DNA from 3 places in the Streptomyces sp. NPDC014891 genome. Region 3 is predicted to be linked to each of the others. Evidence: riboswitches for the same ligand, from Rfam matches in the RefSeq annotation. Region 3 holds a riboswitch; each other region holds the start of a gene.
The links. Region 3 has a riboswitch for cyclic di-AMP ahead of ACF09E_RS29465 (M23 family metallopeptidase). Riboswitches for the same ligand answer to the same signal wherever they lie in the genome.
Positions count from the first base shown of each region.

Region 1: another riboswitch for cyclic di-AMP. It lies ahead of ACF09E_RS32275 (M23 family metallopeptidase); the one in region 3 lies ahead of ACF09E_RS29465 (M23 family metallopeptidase).
Region 2: another riboswitch for cyclic di-AMP. It lies ahead of ACF09E_RS13870 (transglycosylase SLT domain-containing protein); the one in region 3 lies ahead of ACF09E_RS29465 (M23 family metallopeptidase).

Region 1 is NZ_JBIBWF010000014.1:136,834-140,071, reverse strand. It holds gene ACF09E_RS32285 (HPr family phosphocarrier protein) at 33-314, shown strand; gene ACF09E_RS32280 (GntR family transcriptional regulator) at 460-1,143, opposite strand; gene ACF09E_RS32275 (M23 family metallopeptidase) at 1,349-2,119, opposite strand; cyclic di-AMP (ydaO/yuaA leader) riboswitch at 2,132-2,297, opposite strand; gene ACF09E_RS32270 (M16 family metallopeptidase) at 2,496-3,238, opposite strand, start outside.
Region 2 is NZ_JBIBWF010000004.1:424,729-427,966, forward strand. It holds gene ACF09E_RS13860 (phosphocholine-specific phospholipase C) at 1-150, shown strand, start outside; gene ACF09E_RS13865 (hypothetical protein) at 215-847, opposite strand; cyclic di-AMP (ydaO/yuaA leader) riboswitch at 1,190-1,373, shown strand; gene ACF09E_RS13870 (transglycosylase SLT domain-containing protein) at 1,379-2,257, shown strand; gene ACF09E_RS13875 (alpha/beta family hydrolase) at 2,251-3,238, opposite strand, start outside.
Region 3 is NZ_JBIBWF010000011.1:234,626-237,863, reverse strand. It holds gene ACF09E_RS29470 (aldo/keto reductase) at 1-181, opposite strand, end outside; gene ACF09E_RS29465 (M23 family metallopeptidase) at 245-1,390, opposite strand; cyclic di-AMP (ydaO/yuaA leader) riboswitch at 1,402-1,547, opposite strand; gene ACF09E_RS29460 (PP2C family protein-serine/threonine phosphatase) at 1,780-2,976, opposite strand; gene ACF09E_RS29455 (MerR family transcriptional regulator) at 3,205-3,238, opposite strand, start outside.

The DNA.
Region 1 (3,238 bases), on a different contig from region 3:
GACAACCCGCTTGAGACTTGAAGGGCAACACCATGGCTGAGCGCCGCGTCAACGTCGGCTGGGCCGAGGGCCTGCACGCCCGCCCCGCGTCCATCTTCGTCCGTGCCGCCACGGCTTCCGGCGTTCCGGTGACGATCGCCAAGTCGGACGGCACCCCCGTCAACGCCGCCTCCATGCTCGCGGTGCTCGGCCTGGGCGCGCAGGGCGGCGAGGAGATCGTCCTCGCCTCGGAGGCCGACGGCGCCGAGGCCGCTCTGGACCGTCTGGCGAAGCTGGTCGCCGAGGGCCTGGACGAGCTTCCCGAGACCGTCTGATCCGGGTCGACACCCACCGCACGGCGAAAAGGCCGTGACCGCCGGAATTCCGGCGGTCACGGCCTTTTCTGATTTCTCCCGCGGCCTTTTCGGGCAGCGCGGAGCGACGGCCTCGAATTCCTATTCCATGTATACGATGCGCGCGTTAATTCCGGGAACCCGCCGTGTTGACTGCATGTTGCGAAACCCTCACACGGCCGCCGGCCGGTTTCCTGAGGCGGTGCAGCGGCTGCGTGCGCTCGGCGTGCAGCGCGGTCAGCGTCCTGGCCCGCTCGGCGTCGCCGCGCGCCACGGCGTCCACGATCGCCCCGTGCTCGGCCCAGGCGTCCACCGGCCGCTCGGGCTGCTCGACCGCGTACATCCAGGCGATCTTGTGCCGCAGCTGGGTCAGCAGGGCCGTCAGGGCCGGACTGCCGGAGGCCTGGGCCAGCGTCTCGTGGAACCAGCCCCCGAGTGAACGCAGATCCTCGCCCTGCCCCCGCCTGGCCCGCTCCTGCCCCAGCCTGACCAGGCCGCGCAGCACCTTGAGATGCGCCTCCGTGCGCCGCTGGGCGGCACGGGCGGCCCCCAGCGGTTCGAGCAGCGCCCGCATGTCGAGCAGATCGGCGGCCTCCTGCTCGGTGGGCTCCGCGACCTGCGCCCCGGCGTGCCGGCGGGTGACCACGAAGCCCTCGGACTCCAGGGTCCGCAGGGCCTCGCGGACCGGAACCCGGGAGACCCCGTACCGGCGGGCGAGCTGGTCCTCGGTCAGCCGGGCGCCCGGCTCGAAGACGCCCGTGACGATGTCGTCCCGGATCGCCGTGCATACCGAGTGCGCGGGAATGCGCATGTCCGACCTCCGCCTTGGTCCGCGCGAGTCAATTAACCGGCGCCTGTTCTGCGCCCGATCTGCGACTCTATTGCAGCGCGCCGGAATTTCCGATGCCCCGGCGGAATATCGATGTGCCGCGCGCGACGAAAAGCCCCGGCTCTGTACGAGCCGGGGCTTTTGCGATGCGGTGGGGGCGGCGCGAGGAGCCGCCCGGGGCGTCGGGTCAGACGTTGACGCCGCGGGCGCGCAGATACGCGACCGGGTTGACGTCGGAGCCGTACTCGGCGGTCGTCCGCGCCTCGAAGTGGAGGTGGGGTCCGGTCGAGTTGCCGGTGGAGCCCGAGATGCCGATCCGCTCACCGGGCTCGACGGTCTGGCCGACGTAGACCCCGATGGAGGACAGGTGACCGTACTGGGTGTACGTGCCGTCGTTCATCCGGATGACGATGTTGTTGCCGTACGCGCCGCCCCAGCCGGCCTCGACGACGGTGCCGGAGCCGACGGAGACCACGGTGCTGCCGTAGGCGGCGTGGAAGTCGACGCCGGAGTGGCTGCCGGAGGACCAGAGCGAGCCGCCGGTCTTGTAGCCGGTGGACACGTACGAGCCGTCGACGGGGAGCTGGAAGGAGGCCAGGCGGCGGCGCTCGGCCTCGCGGGCGGCGCGCTGCTCGGCCTCGCGGATCTCCTTGGCGCGGGCCTCGGCCTTGCGCTTCGCCTCGGCCTCGGCCTTGGCCTTGGCGGCGATCTCGTAGGCCTCCCGCTCCTGGGCGGCGGCCTGGGCGTCGATCCGCTCGGCGAGGTCGTCCTCGGTGATCACCTTGGTGAGGCCGGTGTCCTCGAGGGAGCGGTCGTCCGTGTCGGCGGCGAGCGCCGGGGAGGCCAGGGTGCCGATGACGCCGGCGGTGGCGAGGGTCGCCGCGCCGGCGATGCCCGCGCCGCGGCGCGCCATCCGGCTCGGAGCACGATGCTTCCCGGTGGCACGGGTGAACGCCATGTAGGGGCTGGTCCTTTCCTTCCCTCTCGCCTACCGGGTTAGCTGACGGGTTCGGAGCAGGAAGGTCTCCTACGAGCCCCTCCGTACGAGACGAAGGCGCCCGATTCACCCCAGGGACTGCGTGTGGGTCCCCGGCTCCCCAGGCTCGCGCCTGACGGGGACTCGGCGATGTCTGTCCGATGCCGCGGGTGCGGCACGTGCAACTGACGAACAGACGGCCTGACGCTATGCGGATCGTCTTTCAATCACCAACCGGACAGGCATTTTGTAAGACATGCCACAAGGCAAAAGCCAACCCTTGCCCCAATACGGACAAAGGGGAGGACCCCGACGGGCCGGGCCGTCGGGGTCCTCCCCGTCCTGCGGACCGCGTGAATCAGCCGGTCACGACGGTCACTTCGCCGATCCCGAGCGCCCGCACCGGCTCCGCGATCTCCGACGCGTCGCCGACGAGCACGGTGACGAGACGGTCGACGGGGAACGCGCTGACCACGGCCGCGGTCGCCTCGACCGTGCCCGTCCCGGCCAGCCGGGCGTACAACTGCGCCTGGTAGTCGTCCGGGAGGTGCTGCTCGACCTGGTCGGAGAGCGTCGCGGCGACGGAGGCGGCCGTCTCGTACTTGAGCGGCGCGACCCCCACCAGGTTCTGCACGGCCGTCTCCCGCTCTGCGTCGGTCAGGCCCTCCTCGGCCAGCGTCCGCAGCACCTTCCACAGGTCGTCAAGAGCCGGACCGGTGTTGGGCGTGTCGACGGAACCGCTGATGGCGAGCATCGAGGCGCCGTTCCCCCGGCCGTCCGAGCGGAGCACCTGCCCGAAGGCGCGCACCCCGTACGTGTAGCCCTTCTCCTCGCGCAGGACCCGGTCGAGCCGCGAGGTGAGGGTGCCGCCGAGGCAGTAGGCGCCCAGGACCTGGGCCGGCCAGACGCTGTCGTGCCGGTCGGGCCCGATCCGGCCGATCAGCAGCTGGGTCTGGACGGCGCCGGGGCGGTCCACGATGACGACCCGTCCGGTGTCGTCGGCGGTGATCGGCGGCATCGGGAGCGGCTCGGCCGGCTCGCCGGACCACGCGCCGAGCGTCTCGGCGAGGACCTTGTCCAGGTCGACACCGGTCAGGTCGC
Region 2 (3,238 bases), on a different contig from region 3:
CCCGCGGGATCCTCGCGCGAGGACCACTTCAACGCCGTCGCCTACAACGACGGCTGGTACGACTTCACGATCCTGGCCGACATCGACGGAACCTGGTCGCGCCGGTACACCGGCCACATCGAGACCGGGGCCCCGAGCGTCACCGGCTGAGCACGCCGCGCGGCGGAGGGGCGGCGCCCCTCCGCCGTGCGCGGCCCTCCACGCGGACGTCCTCTCAGCGGCCGGCCTCCGCGGCACGGCGGATCGTGGCGTCGAGCAGGTCCACGGCGTCGGCCGCCGTACGGCCCGGGGCCCGGTTCCACGGCCCGATCAGGTCGTGCCAGCCCCGGGCGCGGAGCTCCGTCATGATCCAGGCGGCGGCCTCGTTCATCGTCGTCGCGCTGCCGTGGCCGAGACGGTGCGCGGCGAGGAGCGCACCGCAGACGCAGCGGGCCCCGCGGGCGTCGCGCAGCTTGTACGGGGCGTTCTGCCAGCCCCACTCGGTCAGTACCAGGCGCGCGTAGCCGAGGTGAACCGAGGGGCGCAGCTCGGGCCGGCCGACGCGACGCCAGACGTGCAGCCGGTCGGGCAGGACGGCAGCGAGCCGGCCGGGCAGCCGGCGCTCGGCGGGAGGGGGCGGCGGCAGGGCGTCGAGCGCGTCGGCGACGAGCCGGTCCACCGGAACGGAGAGGAGGGCGCGCCACTCCTCCGCGGCGGGCGCGGACGGCGTCCGGTCGGTCCAGTCGGCGACGACGCGCTGCCAGGTGGCGCTGTCGAAGAGGGCGGCGGCCTCGCGGTCGAGGGCGTCCGGGTCGAGGCCTTCGGGGGCGAGGCCTTCGGGGATCAGCAGGGGGGCGGCGGGTGACATCCGGGCGGCTCCTCGGTCGGGGTCTCTTCACCTTTCACGAAGAATGTCGGTTTCGCGATGTATGCCCTTGAGTGCCCCTGAGACCGACCCCGCCTTTCCAGCCCGTTGCGCCATCAATGGAATTAACCAGAACATTCGGACATAGAGCACCTGGTGACGCGACTCACTCCGCCGGGAACGCGCCGGTGATCGACATTCCCGCAGGCCTTACCGGGCAAGAAAGTTCGCTCCGCCGACGTCAGGGGCGATCATGAGTTCCGGTAATTCAGTGATCCTTTCGCCGACTTCCGGACTCAGATCCTCTTGTTCTCCGTCGCACAGGTGGCCTACGGTCACCTCCATTCGAGCGGATCGCCGAATCCTGCCACTGCTCGAAATACCTCCCTTTCACCCGACGGCAGGAGCGGGGGACCCACGAATACGCCGGCCGGGATTCCGGAACGGCTCGGGGTGAAGCCGCGTGCGCGCGGCCGGACATCTCCAGTCCGAACCCGACAGCTCACCCCGAAGGCGCCGGAGAGGAATCCCGTCATGCCTGCTCACGGTAAGCACCGCCGTCCCCGCCGCCCCGTCTCCCGTGGACTCGCGCTGGTCGGCACAGGTGGCGCCGCCCTCGCGCTCCCGCTGATCGCCCCGGCCGTGGCCGGCGCCGCGCCCGCCTCCGGAGCCCCGGACATCGCGCCGAAGGCCATCACCGCCCCCGCCGCCCCGGCCGCCGCCAAGGCCGCGCCGAAGGCGCCCACCGCCAGGGCCGCAGCGCGCACCTACACGGTCGTCAGCGGCGACTCGCTTTCCCTCATCGCGCAGAAGAAGGGAATTCAGGGCGGCTGGAAGGACCTTTACCAGGCCAACAAGAGCGCCGTGGGTGACAATCCGTCACTCATTCACCCCGGCCTTGAACTGACGCTTCATCGGAATTCCGCCAAGGCCGCCCCGGAGGAGGCGAAGAAGACCGCTTCGGCCGAACGGGCGAGCCGCTCCGAGCGCCGCAGCGCCGCTCCGGCCGCCGCCGGCACCGGCGCCTCGGCCGCCGCCCCCGCCGCCGCGTCCGCCCCGGTCCAGGCGGCGCCCGTCGCCGCCACCCAGTACGCGGACAACCTCGACGGCTGGATCCGCGAGTCGCTGGACATCATGGCCCAGCGCGGGATCCCCGGCTCCTACGAGGGGATCCACCGCAACATCATGCGGGAGTCCTCCGGCAACCCCCAGGCCATCAACCTCTGGGACTCCAACGCCGTGGCCGGCACCCCCTCCAAGGGCCTGCTCCAGGTGATCGAGCCGACCTTCCTCGCCTACCACGTGCCCGGCACCTCGACGGACCTGTTCGACCCGGTCGCCAACATCACCGCCGCCTGCAACTACGCGGCCGACCGCTACGGCTCCATCGACAACGTCAACGGCGCCTACTGATCACGGAAGTGCCCGGTGAACCAGGAGGTGGCGAGCTCCGCCACCTCCTCCAGGGCCCCGGGCTCCTCGAAGAGGTGTGTGGCGCCCTCCACGACCTCCAGCCGGCTCTCGCAGCGGAGCAGCGACTCCGCCCGCCGGTTGAGGTCGAGGACCAGCGCGTCCCGCCCTCCGACCACGAGGAGCGTCGGGGCCTTCACCCGCGCCAGGTGGTCGGCCGCGAGGTCCGGCCGGCCACCGCGTGACACGACGGCGGCCACCGGTGAGCCGGGGTCGCCCGCCGCCCAGAGCGCGGCCGCCGCTCCCGTACTGGCCCCGAAGGAGCCCAGCGGAAGGCCCGCGCTCTCCGGTCGCCCCGCGAGCCACTCCGTGGCCCGGGCCAGCCTCCCGGCGAGCAGCGGGGTGTCGAAGACGTGCGCCCGGTCCCCCGCCTCCGCCTCGGTGAGGAGATCGAACAGCAGGGTGCCGAGGCCCGCCCGGTTGAGAGCTGCCGCCACCGCCCGATTCCGGGGGCTGCGCCGGCTGCTCCCGCTCCCGTGGGCGAACAGGACGACACCCAAGGCGTCCTCGGGCACCGCGAGCCGCCCCGCCAGCGTGACGCGGTCGTCCACGGGGATCCGTACGTCCCCGTCCCGGACGACCGGCCCGTGCGCGGCCCGGATCCGGTCCAGACAGGCCACGACCTCCGCGTCCGGGGTCTGACTGAAGTCCCCGTAGAACTGTCCGATCGCCGAGAACGCCTCGGGTGCGTGCACGCTCACCGTCTCGTCGGCCTCGCCACCAAGTCTCGCCTTCCACCCGCGGGGCGCCACCGGCACCGCCAGGACGATCCGTCCCGCGCCCCGGGCCCGCACCACCCGGCAGGCCGCGAGGGCCGTGGCGCCCGTGGCGAGACCGTCGTCCACGATCAGGACGGTCCGGCCCTCCAGCGGAACGGAGGGTCTGCTGCCCCGGTAGCGGTCGGCCCGCTGGTCGAGCTCCTCG
Region 3 (3,238 bases):
TGCCCTCGGCCCAGGCCGAGTAGACGTCGGCGGAGTCGACGAAGTTGCCGCCGGCGGCGGTGTAGGCGTCGAGGACCGCGAAGGACTGGTCCTCGTCGGCGGTCCAGCCGAAGACGTTGCCGCCCAGGGCGAGCGGGAAGACGTGCAGGTCGGAGCTGCCCAGCGGGCGGAGGTTCGTCATGGTGGGGACAACCGTCCGCGCCGCCGGGCCTATTCCGTCATCCTGCGGGGGCGGGCCGCCGGGTCAGAGGCTGAGGCCCTTGGAGCGCAGCCACTCCGCCGGGTCGAGGCCGGAGCCGCCGGGCGTGTGGACCTCCATGTGGAGGTGGGCGCCGGTGACGTTCCCGGTGGCGCCGACGCGGCCGATCGTCTCGCCGGTGCCCACCGTCTGGCCGGCGGAGACCGTCATCGAGGACATGTGGGCGTACCAGATCTCGGTGCCGTCGGAGAGCTCCAGGACGACCCGGTAGCCGTACGAGCCGGACCAGCCGGCCGACTTGATCGTGCCGCCGTGGACCGCCTTGAGGGGGGTGCCGGTGGGGGCGGCGAAGTCGAGGCCGGTGTGGTAGCCGGAGGACCACATCGAACCGGACTGCATGTAGGTGGCGCTGAGGCTGTAGGAGGAGAGCGGCAGCGAGTAGCTCGCGGCCAGCTTGGCGAGGCGCTCGGCCTCGGCCGCGGCCTCGGCCTTCGCCCTGGCCTCCGCTTCCGCCTTGGCCTTGGCCTCCGCCTCGGCCTTCGCCTTGGCCTCGGCTTCCGCCTTCTCGGCGGCGTCGGCCTTGGCCTTCGCCTCGGCGGCGGCCTTCTCCGCCGCCGCCTTCTCCGCGGCGGCCTTGTCGGCGGCGTCGGCGGAGGCCTGCTGCTGTTCGGCCTGCTGGAGGATGCGGGCGCGCAGGGCCTCGCCCGCGTCGCCGGCGCCGGGCGTGGCCTGGGCGGCCGAGCCGCCCTGGGTGACCAGGCCGGCCTGCTGCATCCGCGGGGCCTGCGTGCCCTGGTCCTCGGCGGTGGCGTACGAGGCGACGGTGAGCGGGTTCGGGTTGGCGCGGTCCGCGCTGACCGTCTCGGTGGCCTCCTCGGGGAGGAGGTCGCCGACGCCGGGGAGGTCGTGGGCGTCCGGCAGGTGCAGGTCGGGGAGGTCCGGGAGCGATATGGCGACCGGGGGCTTCTCCTGCGCGGTGGCGAGGCCGCCGGCACCGACGGCCGCGATCACGCCGACGCCGAGGACGGTGGAGGAACGCGCGAAGTTGGAGCGCTGCTTGACGACCCGGTGGCGACCGCCGGAGCGGAGGGATCCCTCGGTGGGGTTCCACTCGGTGTCCGGGGCGGCGGGACCCGCACCACCACCGAAGGCGTCGAAGGGGGCTTCGGGTGCGGGAGTGTTGGACGCCACGAAGGCGCGCTCCTTTCCTTCCTTCTCGCCTACCGGGTTAGCTGACGGGTTCGGAGCAGGAAGGTCTCCTACGGGCACGTCGCACAGGTGCGAAGGGCCCGATTCACCCCAAGTGGTGGTTCCCCGGTTCCTTTTCAGGATTCGGCGCGTGCGCACGGTGCCGTCTCTTGCGACGGCTGGGACGACCGCGCTGCGTTATCGAACGTTAATAGACACGGGCTCCCGATTCCAAGCCGTTCCTCTTGATCATTCATTGAATTGGGAGGGAATGGTCCGAGTTGACCCCCGTTCAGCGAGGAAGGCCCAAACCTCCGCGATCTGACGTTGTGTCAATTGTTATCGCAGCGAGACCCCTCGACTACGGCCGGTGACAGGCCCCCACCCGCCGGTCAGCGCACGCCCGGCGGCACCACCGGCATCGTCCGGCGCCGCTCCGGCTGGCCCGTCGCCGGACGGCTCACGGCGAGCAGCGCCATGTCGTCCGTCGACCCGCCCCCGGTGTGCAGCCGCACGTCGTCCACGAGCGCGTCGAGCAGCTCCTCGGGCCCCGGGAAGATCCGCCCCGCCAGCCGCTCGGCCGGGTCGTAGAAGACCCCCTCGGCGTTCCGCGCCTCCGAGAGGCCGTCGGTGTAGAAGAGCAGCGTCGCGCCCGGCGGGTACGGCCGCGCCTCGGCCCGGTCCGGCCACGACGCCAGATCGCCCATGCCGAGCGGCAGCGCCGCCTCGCCCGGCTCCAGCATGTCCAGGTGCCCGTCGGCGTGCAGCATCAGCGGAGGCGGGTGCCCGCGGTTGACGACCCGTACGAAGCCGTCGAAGGTGCCGCCGCCGTCCCCGCGCGGGATCTCGGCGAGCACGGCCGTGGTGAACCCCTCGAAGGCGTCGAGACCGTGCCGGCGGGTGCCCTCCCGGGCGAGGGCGCGTTCGAGCCGCCGCGCCACGCCCTCCAGCGTCCGCTCCTGCTCGGCCGCCTCCCGGAACGCCCCGATGACGACGGCGACGGCCTCGACCGCGTCCATGCCCTTGCCGCGGACGTCGCCGGTCACGAGCCGCACCCCGTAGGGCGTGTCCTGGACGGCGAACAGGTCGCCGCCGATGAACGCGTCCGCCTGCGCCGCCTCGTACCGCGCCGCGCACTGCAGCCCGCCGATCCGCTCGGCCGGCGTCGGCAGCACCGCCTTCTGCGCGGCCTCCGCGATGACCCGCGCCGAGGCGAGCCGCTCGCCGCTGCGGCGGACCACCCGGTTGATCAGCAGGGCCAGCGCGGACACCGTGAACACGGTCAGGAACTCGGTGAACGACGAGATCTCGCCCGCGGTCTCGTTGTAGACGTGCAGCCCGACCGAGGCCAGCACGGCCGCGATCCCGGTGAGCAGCGTCGTCAGGGTGGAGAAGAACGGGGCCGCGATCAGCGGGGCGGCGGAGAACATCGGCGCCGCGCTGTACCGGGCCGGCGTCAGGACGTCGAAGAAGACACCGCCGACGATCATCAGCGGCGGCAGCGCCCGGAGGAACCGCCGGGCACCCCCGTACGGCCCGCGGCCCGCGTCGTCCCGCCGCCCGCCGGTCACTCCTGGGGGTCGCCCCACCTGTGCTCTCCTGCCCGGTCCGTCCCCGGCCGCGGCCCGTACCGCGCCCTCCCAGGGTCGCCGCCCCGGGCGGGGGCGGCGACTCCCGCAGGGCCGACCGGCGTACGGCCGGAGGGCGCGGCGCCCGGTTCAGTCCGCCGGTCCGGCCAGCCGTCCGCCCCTCGCCAGCAGGCCCGGCGCGGCCGCGCACCCCAGCCCCACCACACACAGCACCAGCCAGGACACCCCCTAGAGGTTCCGCTCCGCGTAGATCTCCATCGCG